Regions from separate parts of the Marinobacterium sp. xm-d-564 genome, predicted to be linked through region 3. Evidence: predicted binding sites of a transcription regulator. Region 3 holds the regulator's gene; each other region holds the start of a gene.

Region 1 (5,300 bases), on a different contig from region 3:
GACGATGTCATTACCGCGGGTACCGCTATCCGTGAGGTGATGACGCTGATCGACGAAAATGGTGCAACACCAGCCGCCACGGTGATCGCACTGAACCGTATGGAACGCGGTACAGGTGAGCTTTCCGCCATTCAGGAAGTTGAGCGTGACTACAACATGCAAGTTGCTAGCATCATTTCCTTAGATGATCTCGTTGAGTACCTTGAAGAGCAAGGTGGTCGTGATGCTGAGTTAACGGCCATTCGAGCCTACCGTGACGAATACGGAATCAGCGCATAACTTATGCAGTTTAAAGCAGTCCTACTTAGATCAATACTCACGCTGAGTCTGGCTGCTTTTGCATCCTCACAAGCCGTTGCAAACACACTTACTGTGTTTGCAGCAGCGAGCTTAAAAAATGCGATCGATGAGATCACAGAACATTACGAGGCAGACCATTCAGACTCGATTGTTGTCTCTTATGCGGGGTCTGCCACCTTAGCACGTCAAATAGAGATGGGCGCACCAGCCGATATTTTCATCTCTGCCAACACTGCCTGGATGGATTACCTATCTGATAGGGCGCTAATTAATGAACCGACTCGCTTCAACCTTGCCAGTAATCAGTTGGTACTGATAAGTCATACTCCAGACGCAAAACTCACCCTCACCAGGTCGCAAGAACTGCTCGATTGGCTGGACAATGAATACCTGGCCATGGGTCTTGTGGAATCTGTACCTGCTGGCATTTACGGTAAGCAAGCACTTACTTATTTTGATCTTTGGGACCCCCTTAAGCAGCAAGTCGCTCAATCAGACAATGTGCGGTCTGCACTTGCATTAGTTGCTTCAGGTGAAGCACCTTTAGGGATCGTCTATCACTCGGATGCGGTGGCTGAACCCAAGGTCTCAATAGCTGCCACCTTCCCTACAGAGTCCCATGACAGAATTCTATATCCGGTTGCGGCTGTTACAGAGAGTGATAAATCAACCGCGGCATTTTTAGAGTTTTTGCGCTCAGAGCAGTCTAGGGCGATACTAGAGCGCAACGGCTTTTTAATGGATTCGCAACAACGTGACTGATTGGCTAGGCCCCAACGAGTGGGCGGCAGTTCTCCTATCAATAAAGGTAGCTTTTTGGGCAACACTGCTTAGCCTGCCTGTGGCCATTGGCGTTGCCTATCTTCTGGCGAAAAAGGAGTTTGCAGGGAAACAGCTTCTCAACGGAATTGTCCATCTACCGTTGATCTTACCGCCCGTTGTAACGGGTTATCTGCTGTTAATGACCTTCGGAAAACGCACGCCTGTCGGATCATTCCTTGCTGAGTGGGGAATTGAGTTTGCTTTCCGCTGGAGCGGTGCCGCATTAGCAGCAGCCATCATGGCTTTTCCATTACTGGTTCGCGCTATTCGTCTCTCCATTGAAGCCATTGATCCTAAATTAGAGGAAGCGGCCGCAACCCTGGGTGCCTCAAGGCGCTGGGTGTTTATCACCATCACCCTACCTTTAATGCTTCCTGGTGTGATCGCCGGCTCCGTTCTGGGCTTTGCCAAAGCGATGGGTGAGTTTGGAGCCACCATCACCTTTGTATCGAATATTCCAGGTCAGACTCAGACACTCCCTTCGGCTATCTATGCGTTTCTTCAGGTACCCGGTGGTGAAAGCTCTGCGACCAAACTGGTGATCATCTCTATTATTATCGCGATGAGCGCACTTCTTGCCTCTGAATGGCTGTCACGTCGTATGAGCCGGAGGTTGCAGTCATGACACTGTCAGTCACTTTGCAGCAGTCGATGCCAAACTTCTCGCTTGATATAGCCTTTGAAGCCCCCAGTGGCATCACGGTTCTATTTGGCGAGTCAGGTTCAGGGAAAACCACCACAATCAATGCGATAGCCGGCTTGCAAAGCAACAGCCAAGGCCGCGTCACTCTGTCCGATCGGGTGTTATTTGATAGCGCTTCAAACACGAGCTTAAAGCCCTATCAACGCAACATTGGCTACATTTTTCAAGAGAGCCGACTCTTTCCACATCTGACAGTAGAGCAGAATCTAAATTACGCGAAACGCTTCAATAAGGTCGACAAAAGCGTCGATTTTTACCAGATCGTCGAACTTTTAGGTATAAAACCCCTACTTAGGCGAACGCCAAATTCACTCTCTGGTGGTGAAAAACAGCGTGTTGCGATTGGTCGTGCGTTATTAAGCGCACCAGATCTTATTCTGGCCGATGAACCCCTTGCAGCACTCGATGGCGCCCGAAAAGCGGAGCTACTCCCCTACTTCAAAAAATTAAACCGGGAATTGGGTATTCCTATGCTCTACGTAACCCACTCACCCGAAGAGGTATTAGAGCTGGCTGACCATGTCATCGCACTGGAGCAGGGCCGCATTGTGACTCAAGGGCCTGCGCGAGAGGTGATGGCCAACAGCAAGGTCGCGCGAACCGCCAATCGTGCGATCAAGTCGACACTGACAACCCAGTTAGTGGCACAACACCCCGATGGACTGTCCGAGCTTCAAGTGGCCAGCGAAACACTCTATGTGCCGACCCTTGATGCACCCATAGGTTCAGCGGTCTGCCTTGAACTGGTCGCGAACGATCTAATCCTATCGACCGCAAAAGTGGCAGGCATCTCTGCCTTGAATCAGGTTTCCGGAAGGGTTGAATCCATTGAAACGACTTCATCGAGTGATGTACTTATTAACGTGTGCATTGCAACAGATATCGTCTCAACACACATCACCAAACGCTCCCTTAACAATCTAAACCTCAAGATCGGCGATCCCTGCGTTCTGATCATAAAATCGGTCAACATCTGCCCCTCTAACCGCTGCCAAGGTTGAGATTTTCTCAACTAGTCGTGAGCATTTATCGTTAAGACTTTAGATATATATCAATTACTTTTGACTATATAACCGATTACAATTCTGAAACTTTGTGCAGTGCACATAATTTTTGTGCTTAATTTGTCTACTGGAGGCATCCCCGATGATTTCAGAATCGGTTGTGGAACTATCGCGTTGGCAGTTTGCTATTACCGCGATGTATCACTTTCTATTTGTACCACTGACCCTCGGTCTATCCTTCCTGCTGGCCATCATGGAATCTGTCTATGTCATGACCGGCAAGCAGATCTACCGCGATATGACCAAATTCTGGGGTAAGTTGTTCGGTATTAACTTCGCGCTAGGTGTGACCACCGGTTTGACCATGGAGTTCCAATTTGGAACCAACTGGGCCTACTACTCGCACTACGTGGGCGACGTCTTTGGTGCACCGCTGGCGATTGAAGGTCTGGTAGCCTTCTTCCTTGAATCCACTATGATCGGCCTGTTCTTCTTCGGTTGGGATCGCCTGAGCAAGGTACAGCACCTTGCTGTGACCTGGTTGGTCGCACTGGGCTCTAACTTCTCTGCGTTGTGGATTTTGATCGCCAACGGTTGGATGCAGAACCCTGTTGGGGCCTACTTCAACTTTGAAACCATGCGCATGGAGATGGACAGCTTCGCGGAAGTCCTGCTAAACCCAGTGGCGCAGGTTAAGTTTGTTCACACTGTCTCTGCAGGTTATGTAACGGGCGCTATCTTCGTTCTAGCCGTCAGCAGCTACTTCATGCTGCGTAACCGTGACATTCCATTTGCACGTCGTTCATTCGCGATCGCTTCAGCCTTCGGTTTAGCCTCTGCGATCTCTGTCATCGTGTTAGGTGACGAATCTGGCTACGAAGTGGGCGAAGTGCAGAAGGTTAAATTGGCAGCGATCGAGGCGGAGTGGGATACACACCCAGCACCTGCAGCCTTTACCGTTGTCGGCCTTCCCAATGAAGAGACCATGACAACTGACTACGCTCTGAAAATTCCGGGCGCCTTGGGTCTAATTGCAACCCGCTCCTTGGATGAGGAGGTTACCGGTATTAAAGATCTAGTGGCTCATGCTGAAGATCGCATTCGCAACGGCATTGTCGCTTATGGCCTTCTAGAGAAACTGCGTAACGGTGAAGACACTCCTGAAAATCGTGCTGCGTTCTCTAAAGTCAGCGTTGATCTGGGCTACGGTCTGCTGTTGAAGCGTTACACGCAGGCGGTTGTTGACGCGACCGAAGAGCAGATCAAACTGGCGGCTCGGGACACCATTCCACAGGTGGCTCCGATGTTCTGGACCTTCCGTGTCATGGTCGGTGCAGGCTTTACGATGCTGCTTCTATTTGTCCTAGCCTTCTACTACACCGCTAAGCGTAAGGCTTACCAGACACGTTGGTTGCAGTGGTTCGCACTGCTCTCTCTACCGCTTCCTTGGATTGCCAGTGAGATGGGTTGGTTCGTTGCTGAATTTGGCCGTCAACCTTGGGCGATCGGTGAAATTCTTCCGACCTATGTCGCAACCTCTCACCTAACTGAGACGGATCTGTGGATGAGCTTGGCGGGCTTTATTGGACTCTACACTCTGTTCTTGGTCATCGAGATCTACCTGATGGTGAAATACATCCGCAAAGGCCCAAGCGCCTTGCAGACTGGCCGTTACCACTTTGAACAGAACACAGCGACTCAAGGAGCTTAATGATGTTTGATTACGAAACGCTTCGACTTGTTTGGTGGCTGCTGGTTGGTGTACTGCTGATTGGTTTTGCCATTGCAGACGGCATGGATTTGGGTACTGCTATGATGATCCCTGTATTGGGTAAAACGGACACTGAGCGCCGCGTCATCATCAATACCATCGGGCCTCACTGGGACGGTAACCAGGTGTGGTTAATCACTGCCGGTGGTGCCATCTTTGCCGCTTGGCCACTGGTTTACGCAACAGCATTCTCTGGCTTCTACTGGGCCATGCTACTGGTACTGTTCGCACTATTCTTCCGTCCTGTCGGATTTGAGTACCGCTCTAAGAAGGACTCTGTCGCTTGGCGTCGCAACTGGGACTATGCACTGGCAGTGGGCTCGTTTGTTCCATCACTGGTCTTTGGTGTGGCATTCGGCAACCTATTCTTAGGCGTGCCCTTCTACTTTGATGAGTTTACCCGCCCAATCTACACCGGTTCTTTCTGGGCTCTGTTGAACCCATTCGCCATTGTCTGTGGCCTAGCCAGCGTGGTAATGCTTGCTCTGCAGGGTGCAACTTGGTTGCAGATGCGTGCCGGCGGTGAGGTTCAAGGCCGCGCTCAAACTATGGCAACTCTGCTAGGTCCGGTTCTAACGGTACTCTTAGCGGTTGCGGGTGCATGGTTGTACTACGGTATTCCTGGTTACGAAATCAGCTCTACTGTCGTGGGTGATGCTCCTTCTAACCCGTTGAGCAAAACCGTAACGACCACTGACAA
Region 2 (5,300 bases), on a different contig from region 3:
TTGAAGCTGAACGTGCGAGAACCACCTTCCGTTTCAATGCTAGCCGCTCATACCATGATGTTATGGCGGCACGATTGGATGAATTGCGTGAGGATGAGGTCTCTGGTCACCTGACCTTGAAAGAGTTTTTGATCCGTAGATTGACGCCTGCTGTGCGTGGCTGTGAGACCATGCACAATCGACTCGACGACCTATCGCGTCGAGTAAACCGCGCAGCCGATATGATGCGTACCCGAGTTGAGATGGCGATTGAGAACCAGAACCAAGAGCTACTGAGCTCCATGGATCGTCGATCCAAGATACAGCTAATGATGCAGCATACGGTAGAGGGTCTGTCGGTTGCTGCGATCAGCTACTACGCAGTTGGCCTAGTCAAGTACCTCATTGATGCGGTGCATGGTGCCGGTGTCGATTTCGATAAGAGTCTTGCGACCGGGGTCTCTGTCCCACTGGTGATTGGTGCGGTATGGTTCATTACTCGTAAAATTCAAAACCGATTTAAGAAACTCGCTGAAGTGAAAACCGAATCAACAGCGAAAGGGGATCAGTAAGGTGTCAGTAGAAGATCAGATCCAAACCCTTCTCAATGAAGGCCTTAATCTAGTTCACATGGAGTTAGAGAACGAAAGCCACATGCACGGTGGTAACCGTTTGGATACTCACTTCAAGCTCGTTGCGGTTAGTGATGACTTTCAAGGTAAACGCCTAATTCAGCGCCATCAAACCATTTTTGGCCTGCTGTCAGATCTTATGCAAAACCCCATTCATGCACTCTCAATGCATCTATACACCCAAGCAGAGTGGACCGAAAAGTCCGGTTTAGTCCCGGCGAGTCCTAAGTGTATGGGTGGTTCAAAGCAGGATAAGTAGTGTTTCGGTGACAGGCCTTCAGCCTGTCATCCGCAGGTTAGCTTTACTACCTTTCTGGAAATCGCTGGGAAAGTGGATGTCAGGCTAAAGCCAGACACCGGTGCTAATAGCTAAATTCACATTAAGACCTATCGCGGCCTTTTCTAGACCGCTCCAACAATGTGCCTGACTCAAATCTCGTGCCAATCGTCCACGTCCGATCGAGAGTGAGTACGATGATTTTTTACGGTTAAGAGTTCAATCGGCTGAGGCCGGGATGGCCGAAGTCTGCAACGGAGGCAGGAGCCGACTTATTGCCATGGAAGGCATGTATTCCGTTAATGCAGGAGCAATTAACGGTTTGCAGTGTCCTATTGGACTTCAGTGAAAAATCATTGAACGGAGCGTGCCGCAGGCCGAGTGAGCGTGGTCAGTTTTTGCTTACTTTTTGCTGACCAAAAAGTAAGGCTGGCCGCCTTTAGGCGAGTAGAATGTTTTAAAGTAGAGGTGACAGGCTGAAAGCCAGTCACCACCTAAAGGGCAGGTTACTTCGTAACCTCAGCAAACAGATCAAAATACTCTGGGAAGGTTTTGCTGGTACAGCCCGGGTCATTGATGATGATCTCGCTGTTGCCGAACGAGGCGAGTGAGAAGCACATGGCCATGCGGTGGTCGTCGTAGGTATCGATCGCGGCGCTCTGGATTTCGGCTGGTGGTGTAATCTCGATGAAATCTTCGCCTTCCACCACTTCCGCACCCACTTTACGCAGTTCGGTTGCCATTGCGGCTAGGCGATCGGTCTCTTTGACGCGCCAGTTGTAGACATTACGAATGGCTGAAGGGCCTTTTGCGAACAGGGCGGTTGTGGCAATCGTCATTGCAGCATCGGGAATGGCGTTCAGATCCAGGTCTACACCGTTCAGTTCGCCTTTAGAGACCTCTACCCAAGTTGGGCCATAAGTGACCTTAGCACCCATCTTACCGAGCACTTCAGCGAAGGCTTTGTCGCCTTGTACCGATTCAGAACCGACGCCGTAGACGCGAATCGTTCCGCCAGCAATAGCCGCTGCAGCTAGGAAGTAGGAGGCTGATGAGGCATCACCTTCAACCATCACTTCACCGGGCGACTGGTAAGTCTGTCCGGCTCTAACGACAAAGCTCTGGTAGTTGTTGTTCTCGACCTCAACACCAAACAGCTTCATCGAGTGCAGGGTGATATCGATGTAAGGCTTAGAGACCAGCTCGCCATCGACAACGATCTCTAGATCCTGCTGTGCCATTGGAGCGGCCATCAGTAGCGCAGTCAAGAATTGGCTCGAGATGTTGCCTCGAATCGATACTCGTCCGCCTTTTAGCTGTTGAGCGTTAATCTTTAGTGGCGGGTAGCCTTCATCTTTTAGGTACTCAATATCAGCGCCAATTTGACGCAGAGCATCAACCAAGTCCTCGATAGGACGCTCGTACATGCGAGGTTCACCGGTCAGTGTGAACTCACCTAAACCAAGGCACAGTGCGGCGGTTAGTGGGCGCATTGCAGTACCGGCGTTGCCCAGGAACATCTCAGCACTTTGCTGCTTGAAAGGACCTGCCACACCGGTGACAACGCACGAGCGACGATCATCAGCTAGCTCATAAGAGACACCCAACGTTTTTAGTGCATTCAGCATGTGGGTAACGTCTGCGCTGTCTAGCAGGTTGGTTACCTTGGTTTCACCTTCCGCCAGTGCAGCTAGAAGAAGAATTCGGTTTGATAGGCTTTTTGAGCCTGGCAGTTGAACGTCACCGTTTGCAAAATCGCGAGGTTGGAGTGAAAGAGTTTCCATAATCTTAAAAGTGTAGTTGATCGCCAAAAAAGGATCGAAAAAGGTACAGGTAAACGCCTGTTAAGTCCATTGTTCAGAGAGATTCGTTTTAATTGATTTCAATCAATGGACGATGGAGAAGAGTAGGGCATATTAGAACCATCAACACTGTATGGAATTAGGAGTAAAAAATGATCGGAGAACACCACGATCTAGTTCATGAACTTCCAGAGTACCGCGAACGTATTCATGAGCTTAAAACATCAAACAACCACTTCTCTCGTCTGTTTGATGAGTACCACGAAATTACTAAGCAGGCTGAGCTTGCTGCAGCTGAAGTTGAACCGACCACGACCAGTCGTGAAGAGGAACTTAAAAAGCGTCGTCTTGAACTGAAAGATGAGCTTTTCAAAATGCTTCAGGGTTAACCCTTTTCATTGTCCTTTCGTTGCTTGAACGTTACCCGTCTTTTTAGGCGGGTTTTTTTTTGCTTCAATTTTTTGTTGGAGCGATCTTAAAAAGGTCGCGATATTCTGAACTGCTATTTGTCCAGGTTTCTCATAGCAATAAAAAACCCGCACTAGGCGGGTTTTTTAATGGGGTAGGCTGTTATGCCCAATCACCTGGGTAGTCAGCGAAACCTGGGTTGTCAGAGACACCCACCACTTTAGGGTTGTTCACCTTAGGTAGTTTGATCACCATGTTCTCATCGCGTTCTGCTTTTAGGTAGTCAGCAATGATATCCCAGAGTAGTCGACCCTCTGGTGTGCGGTTAACAGTTGCCCAACCAGAGACGCTGTAGTTCTTGTCATCAGCAATCACTTCACCGTTGTCTAGGCGTACTTCAGAGATACGCTGGCCAAGTGGTTTGGTTGGATCGATGGTGTAGTCAAGACCACCCACGCGAACCATGTCGCCACCTGATTGTAGGTATGGATCTGGATCGAATAGGTTGTCGGCAACGCCTTCAAGCATCTCTTTGATCGCTTTACCAGTCATCTCTTGAACGTAAGTTTCAGAGTAGGTTGTTGCACACTGGCTCATGACATCTTCCATTGTGATCCACTCACCCTCTAGAGTAGTGGTACCCCAACGAACGCCGGCTGATAGTGCGATGTCTGCCTTGTACTCCCAACGAAGTGCGTTACAGATAACTTGGTCCCAAGTGCCCATGAAGTTACCGCGACGGTAAAGAGTACGATCCGCTTTAGCCAGTTTCTCTTGAAGAATCTCTTCGAAGGTTTTGCCGACACGGATTGGGTTGTTCTGCCACTTCTTGTTACGCGCTTCGATGATGTTCTCATCGTAACGACCTTGGCGCATCTGGTTGATGTACGCTTCCATCTCACCGTCAGCTTCAAGCCAATCAGAGATAACAGGTAGCTGTTTGTAAGTCATGTTGGTGATCTGGCCATCTTCGATCGAGAAGTCCATACAGCCGACAAACTTACCGTTTGAACCTGCGTTGGTTACCCAACATTCGCCACCGTCAACGTTCTTAACTTTGATCGGTTGTGGAACACCATCGTGAGTGTGACCGCCGAATACAGCATTCAGGCCAGGAACACGTTCAGCCATCTTGATGTCGACGTCCATACCGTTGTGCGATACAAGAACAACCGCGTCTGGCTGCTCCTCTTCACGGATCTGCTGAACAAGCTCGATCATCTCTGGTTCACGAAGACCGAAAGACCAGTCTGGGAAGAACTCTTTAGGGTTGGCGTTTGAGGTACGTGGGAAGGCTTGGCCTACTACAGCGATACGCTTGCCGTTGATCTCTTTAATCACGTATGGCTGGAACGCATGACCCGTATCTTCGTCGTACAGACCACGGCCATCGAAACGCTCAACCATTTCGTAGTACTCATCACCAAACAGTGAGTCTTCTAGTACTTTAACGTTCTGACCGATGAAGTCGCCTTTGAACAGAGCAACGTTCGAAAGAACTTCCTCTTCACGGTAGGTGAACTCCCAGTGACCGACCATGACGTCGATGCCAAGAATGTTAGATGCCTCAACCATGTCGACACCACGTGTCCACAGTGAAGTACCCGATCCCTGCCATAGGTCACCACCATCAAGGGTTAGTGTGTTTTGGCGTCCGCCCGCTTGATCGCGTAGACGATCTAGAAGTGTTTTAACGTGTGCGAAACCGCCCGTACGACCGTACTTCTTAGCTTCTTCTAGGAAGTTAAGGTAGGTGTATGCGTAAGCTTCAGGAGAGTTCTCTGAAAGACCCATCTCCTTAAGGAAATTTTTGCCGACAACGTGTGGTGGACGACCAAATGCATCACCGACACCAAGGTTGACGTTTGGCTCACGGAAGTAGACAGGCTTTAGCTGGCCGTGAACGTCTGTAATGTGAAGGATACGAACATCACCTTCCATTGGAACATCATAAAATCCGCTTGGAGCAGTGTTGCTTGCTAGCGCGCGAGAAGTGTAAATTGCTGGTAGGCTTCCTGCTGCAGCAGCGGCGGCCATAGCCTTCAATAGTTGACGACGATTCATAGTTATCTTAGTTTCCCACTCTTCTTAAAGGGCCCACAGGCTGAAATCCACCAAAAGCACGCATGCTTATTACTAGAGACATACCAGTGAGACTAATTCCAGGCATTTTCGTTATATGCACATTAGTTACATCCTTAT
Region 3 (5,300 bases):
ACCGCGTGCAATCTCTCGAGATGACAACGGACCTGCTTAAAGAGGCGCGTGAACTGGGCTTTCGCTCAATCAACGTTGATCTAATCTATGGCTTGCCGCTGCAAACTGAAGAGAGCTTTGCCGAGACCTTGGACCGAATTCTAGAGCTACGACCCGATCGTCTCTCGGTATTTAACTATGCTCACCTACCCGAGCGCTTTAAACCACAGCGTCGCATCAATGCCGATGAGCTACCCGATGCGCTCACTAAACTGGCGATTCACCATCAAAGCATTGAGAAGCTGACTGCAGCGGGCTACCGCAACATTGGTATGGATCACTTTGCTCTGCCAGACGATACACTGACACAACACCAAGACGATGGAACGCTGCATCGAAACTTCCAGGGCTATACCACCCACTCACAGTGTGACTTGATTGGTTTGGGCGTCTCATCCATCAGTCAGATTGGTGATTACTACCTACAGAACAGCCCTAACATTGAGCGCTACACGCAGGATATTGAATCTCAGGGCTCAGCATTAACCAAAGAGTACTGCCTCAATGAGGATGACAAAATTCGCAGAGCGGTGATTACCCGCCTGATCTGTGACTTCCAACTCGATTTTGCGGATCAATCCAAAGCGCTCAACATCGACTTTAAAAAGTATTTCGCTAACGAATTAAAACTGCTTGAGCCTATGGCACAGGATGGCCTAATTCATTTAAGTGAGGATGGAATGGATGTCACCGCCGCTGGGCGTTTGTTGATTCGTCGAATCTGCATGACCTTTGATGCCTATATCGATCACTCAGAACAGCGATTTTCTAAAATCATCTAATCCGATTCCGCCCAGCAAATTGTATTAAAAGTGGACCGCTAAAAAGTCCACTTTTTTATCTAAATTGACTTGGGTCAATAAAGCGCTTTTGGATATACTGTCAGACAACTAAGGAGCCGTTATGTCTGACACCAAGAACATCAAACTCGCAAGCATCGGCCAGGTAAGCTGTAACACCTGTAGCTTGAGTACACTCTGCTTGCCTGTCTCTCTAAACGACGAAGAGGCGCTTCGCCTCGACGACATCGTTGATAAGAGTAAACCACTTCACAAAGGCGACTTCCTGTTTAGACAGGGTGAAGAGTTCACGTCACTGTTCGCCATTCGTGCGGGGTCGTTAAAAACTTACTCTGTAAACCCTGAGGGAGAAGAGCAGATCAACGGTTTCTACTTCCCAGGTGAACTGGTTGGCCTAGCCGGATTCGATTCAGGCAGCTACCCAATGTCGGCTAAGATGCTTGAGACGACCACTGTCTGTGAGATCCCTTTCTCACGCTTGGACGATCTGGCAGGTCAAATGCCAGAGCTGCGTCGTTCTGTGATGCGCTCTATGAGCCACGAGATCAGCGATGACCAACAGATGATGATGCTGCTCTCTAAAAAGACGGCTGAACAACGTATCGCAACCTTTATTTTCAAGCTGTCGCAACGTTATGCCCTGCGTGGCTACTCTGCACAATCCTTCCGACTTTCGATGTCACGTAACGAAATAGGCAACTACCTTGGCCTAGCGGTCGAGACGGTCAGTCGAATCTTTACACGCTTCTCTTCACAAGAGCTGATTCGTGTTGAAGGTAAAGAGCTGGAAATTCTTGATCAAGCAGCGCTGCTGGATGCGGCTGGTGAAGCACCCAGCCCAGAGTGCAATCAACACCACGGTTAAATAAGGATCTTTAATGTCTTACGACGAGCACTATGTAAAATCGGTTGTCCGCTCTATTCCAGATTGGCCAGAGCCTGGCATTCTGTTCCGTGATATTACGCCGATTTTTCAAGATCCACGTGCCTCTCGCATGGTCGCAAACGCCTTTATTGATCGTTACATGCAGATGGATATTACCCACATAGCCTGTATCGATGCTCGAGGTTTTCTATTTGGTGCGATTATTGCGCACCAGCTGAACAAGCCTCTGATTTTGGTTCGTAAAAAAGGCAAGTTGCCCGGTGAAACGATTCACCAAGACTATACGCTAGAGTACGGCACAGCCTCCGTGGAGATTCAGAAGGATGCCGTTACCGCTGGCGACAAAGTGGTATTGATCGATGACCTTATTGCCACTGGGGGCACAGCACTGGCGGCCTGCACACTGATCAACGGTCTAGGGGCTAGCGTTGTTGAGGTAGCAGCGCTGATTGACCTGCCAGACCTTAACGGATCACAAAAAATCCAAGACACCGGCGTCCCCGTATACTGCTTACTGGCCTACGACGGTCTCTAATAGAAACCGAGGTTTAGCCACCTCGGTTTTTTTATACCTAGAAACGATAAAAATTTTAAGTTTAATGGAGTTTTAAATGCTTCGACTATCGACCACCCTACTCGCTGCATCACTTATGGCAGCAACTGCACAGGCTGAACAGGTTCAGATTCCTTTTGAGGGTTTAACACTCAACGGCAATCTTGAACTGGCTGCTGATAAATCCTTAGCAGACGGTGTCCTAATGCTGACGCACGGCACCCTGGCTCACAACGAGATGGAGATCATCAGCTACGTGCAGGAACAGATGGTCGATTACGGCATCTCTACTTTAGCCATCAACCTAAGTTATGGATTGGATAACCGCGAATCAGCGATGTACGACTGTACCGTTCCGGCTCAACACACCATGCAGCAAGCACTGGCTGAAATGGATGCTTGGCAGACTTGGCTGGATGGACAGGGCGCAGGCGATCGTTGGGTAATGGGTCACTCACGTGGCGGCAACCAGACGGCTCAATTTGCTGCAGCTAACCAAGATAAGATCAAAGGCCAAGTTCTATTAGCACCTGCAACTTGGGACTACGGCAAGACGTTAGAGGGTTATGGCAAACGCTATGAAACGCCCATCGAGCCGATTCTAGAGAAAGCTAAGGGCATGGACCCTAAAGCGATAATCGATGGCATCAGCGTCATCTACTGTGAGAACAGCGGTGCGTCGGCTGAAGCCGTCCTAAGCTACTACGGCAACTACCCAGAGTACGACACACCCACAGTGTTAAAAGAGACGAACATCCCTACTCTAGTCATCGCAGGCAGCTTGGATACCGTGGTTGCAGATCTTCCTGAAAAGATGGAAAGTATCGACAAAGAGAACATTGAACTAGTAGTCGTTGAGGATGCAGATCACTTCTTCTTAGATCTGTTTGCCGACGAGGCGGTGGAATATGCGGTCGATTTTATCGAAAACCTGTAGCGCACTTCTTCTCAGCTTGGGCCTTATGATAAGCGCCCAAGCCGAGGTAAAGCTTGAGACAGCTACGGATCTTCAGTCGCTTGGTAAAGCGAACCCTAACGAAGTAATTGTTCTGTTGGTCTCTCAGGATGGCTGTGCCTTCTGTGTTACCGTCAAAGAGGATTTCCTAAAACCTCTTTTACAAACGAACGATGCACCCCCTATTCAGGTACTGGATCTGAGCAACCCTACTCCCGTTATCAACTTTGATGGCTCAACGGGCTCGGCTGAACAGGTTGCTAAAAGCTTGGGTGGACGCTTCACCCCGACCATTCTATTTGTCGATGCAAAGGGCGAGACTCGCGCTAAAAAGATCGTCGGTGTGAACACGCCAGAGTTCTACGGTTACTACATCGATGAAGCGATTAAATCGGCTCGTAACAGTTTTTAAGCTCAGAAACTAACCGCAAGCAGAGGGCTCTCTGCTTGCATCCCTTCTATCAGAGCAACATAATAGCGCCCCTTCACCTAATCCGCATTTAGAGGTTTTATGCTCTGGTTTCGTAACGCTATTTGGTACCGTTTTTCTCCCAGTGATTCATTCAATGAAGCCGCACTGATGGAGGCGCTAGAAGCCAGACCCTTCGTACCCTGCAAAGGCGCAGAACCACGTTCAGTGGGTTGGGGTGAAGTGGCGCCAGGTGTCATCGATCTACCGGTACTGACCAGTCACGGCTTTCACCTTATCTCACTGCGAGAAGAGGAGAAGATCCTACCCTCGAGCGTGATCAAAGATCAGCTCAACGAGAAGGTAGAACAGATAGAGGCGACCGAAGATCGTAAGGTCTACCGTAAAGAGAAGGTGCAGCTTAAGGACGAGATCACTCTGACACTGCTACCACGCGCATTTACACGCCGTAAAACCACACGTGCTCTTATTGCGCCTCACCATAAACTACTGATTGTGGAAGGCAGCAGCTTTAAGCGCGCAGAAGAGCTGCTAAGCACACTGCGTGAAGATCTAGGGTCACTATCGGTAAAACTGACCTCGACCGCGCTTCCTGCCAACAAAGTATTCAGCGACTGGCTACTAGAGAACCGTGATCTACCCCGTGCACTTGAACTGGGTGCTGTCACCGAGTTTACCGATCCTCTAGAGACCAGCAGCCAGATCAAGATTAAAGGCCAAAACCTGACAGATAAAGAGATCCAAGCGCACCTTAGCGGAGGCATGTTAGCAGAGCGCCTAGAACTGGTGTGGCGTGATCAATTGCAGTTTGTCATGCACTCGGATCTAACCCTGCACTCGATTAAAATGACGGATCAGTACCAAGAGCAACAGAGCGACCGCGAGCAAGAGGACGAAGCACTGGCACTGGATGCTGATCTAGCCCTGTTGGGCATTGAATTTACCCGCCTACTCCCTGAGCTTTTGGAAGCCCTGGGCGGTGAGGCAGAAGAGGCTTAATTTTGGCAAAGACCTACTCCGTAAAAGAGATCTTCTACACCCTACAAGGCGAAGGCTTTCACGCAGGACGCCCTGCGGTGTTCTGTCGCTTTACCGGTTGTAATCTTTGGAGTGGTCGTGAAGCCGATCGAGTGGCTGCAGTCTGCCAATTCTGTGATACCGATTTCGTGGGTACGGATGGTCAAAACGGCGGCAAGTTCACCTCCGCCGAAGCCCTGGCACAAAGGATCGCTAGCTTCTGGCCAGATCCTAAGCAAGGACAACCCTTTGTCGTCATCACCGGGGGCGAGCCTGCCCTGCAGATGGACAGCGATCTGATCGATGCTCTACATAACCAAGGGTTTGAGATCGCCATTGAGACCAACGGCACCCTACCGCTTCCAAACGGAATCGATTGGGTCTGTGTCAGCCCCAAAGGGAGCTCCGAGATTCTTCTTTTAGAGGGCCACGAGTTGAAGCTGGTCTACCCGCAAAAAGAGCTCAGAGCACAGCCAGAACAGTTCCAAAATCTAAGCTTCGAACACTTCTACATCCAACCCCTGGATGACCAAAACGCGCTTGAAAATCGTGCACGTTGTATCGAATATTGTATGCAAAATCCTCAATGGAAATTGAGCATTCAGACCCACAAAATCCTT

The links. The regulator FNR, encoded in region 3, switches genes on or off when oxygen is low (the NO sensors DNR and NnrR bind a similar motif). The targets are predictions, from matches to a motif close to TTGATNTANATCAA.
Region 1: a site for FNR is predicted at 2,867-2,880, ahead of XMD564_RS04680 (cytochrome ubiquinol oxidase subunit I). Genes of this name have one in related genera too.
Region 2: a site for FNR is predicted at 2,765-2,778, ahead of XMD564_RS11090 (YdcH family protein). Genes of this name have one in related genera too.

What each region holds. Positions count from the first base shown of each region.
Region 1 covers NZ_WBYO01000003.1:126,484-131,783, reverse strand. The annotation lists gene pyrE (orotate phosphoribosyltransferase) at 1-279, shown strand, start outside; gene modA (molybdate ABC transporter substrate-binding protein) at 283-1,062, shown strand; gene modB (molybdate ABC transporter permease subunit) at 1,055-1,747, shown strand; gene modC (molybdenum ABC transporter ATP-binding protein) at 1,744-2,826, shown strand; gene XMD564_RS04680 (cytochrome ubiquinol oxidase subunit I) at 2,972-4,540, shown strand; gene cydB (cytochrome d ubiquinol oxidase subunit II) at 4,543-5,300, shown strand, end outside.
Region 2 covers NZ_WBYO01000014.1:1,591-6,890, forward strand. The annotation lists gene XMD564_RS11075 (DUF3422 family protein) at 1-551, shown strand, start outside; gene XMD564_RS11080 (BolA family protein) at 553-870, shown strand; gene aroA (3-phosphoshikimate 1-carboxyvinyltransferase) at 1,395-2,672, opposite strand; gene XMD564_RS11090 (YdcH family protein) at 2,843-3,079, shown strand; gene XMD564_RS11095 (5'-nucleotidase C-terminal domain-containing protein) at 3,261-5,162, opposite strand.
Region 3 covers NZ_WBYO01000002.1:190,011-195,310, reverse strand. The annotation lists gene hemN (oxygen-independent coproporphyrinogen III oxidase) at 1-821, shown strand, start outside; gene fnr (fumarate/nitrate reduction transcriptional regulator Fnr) at 943-1,704, shown strand; gene XMD564_RS03215 (adenine phosphoribosyltransferase) at 1,718-2,260, shown strand; gene XMD564_RS03210 (alpha/beta hydrolase) at 2,337-3,215, shown strand; gene XMD564_RS03205 (thioredoxin fold domain-containing protein) at 3,241-3,645, shown strand; gene XMD564_RS03200 (recombination-associated protein RdgC) at 3,745-4,662, shown strand; gene queE (7-carboxy-7-deazaguanine synthase) at 4,662-5,300, shown strand, end outside.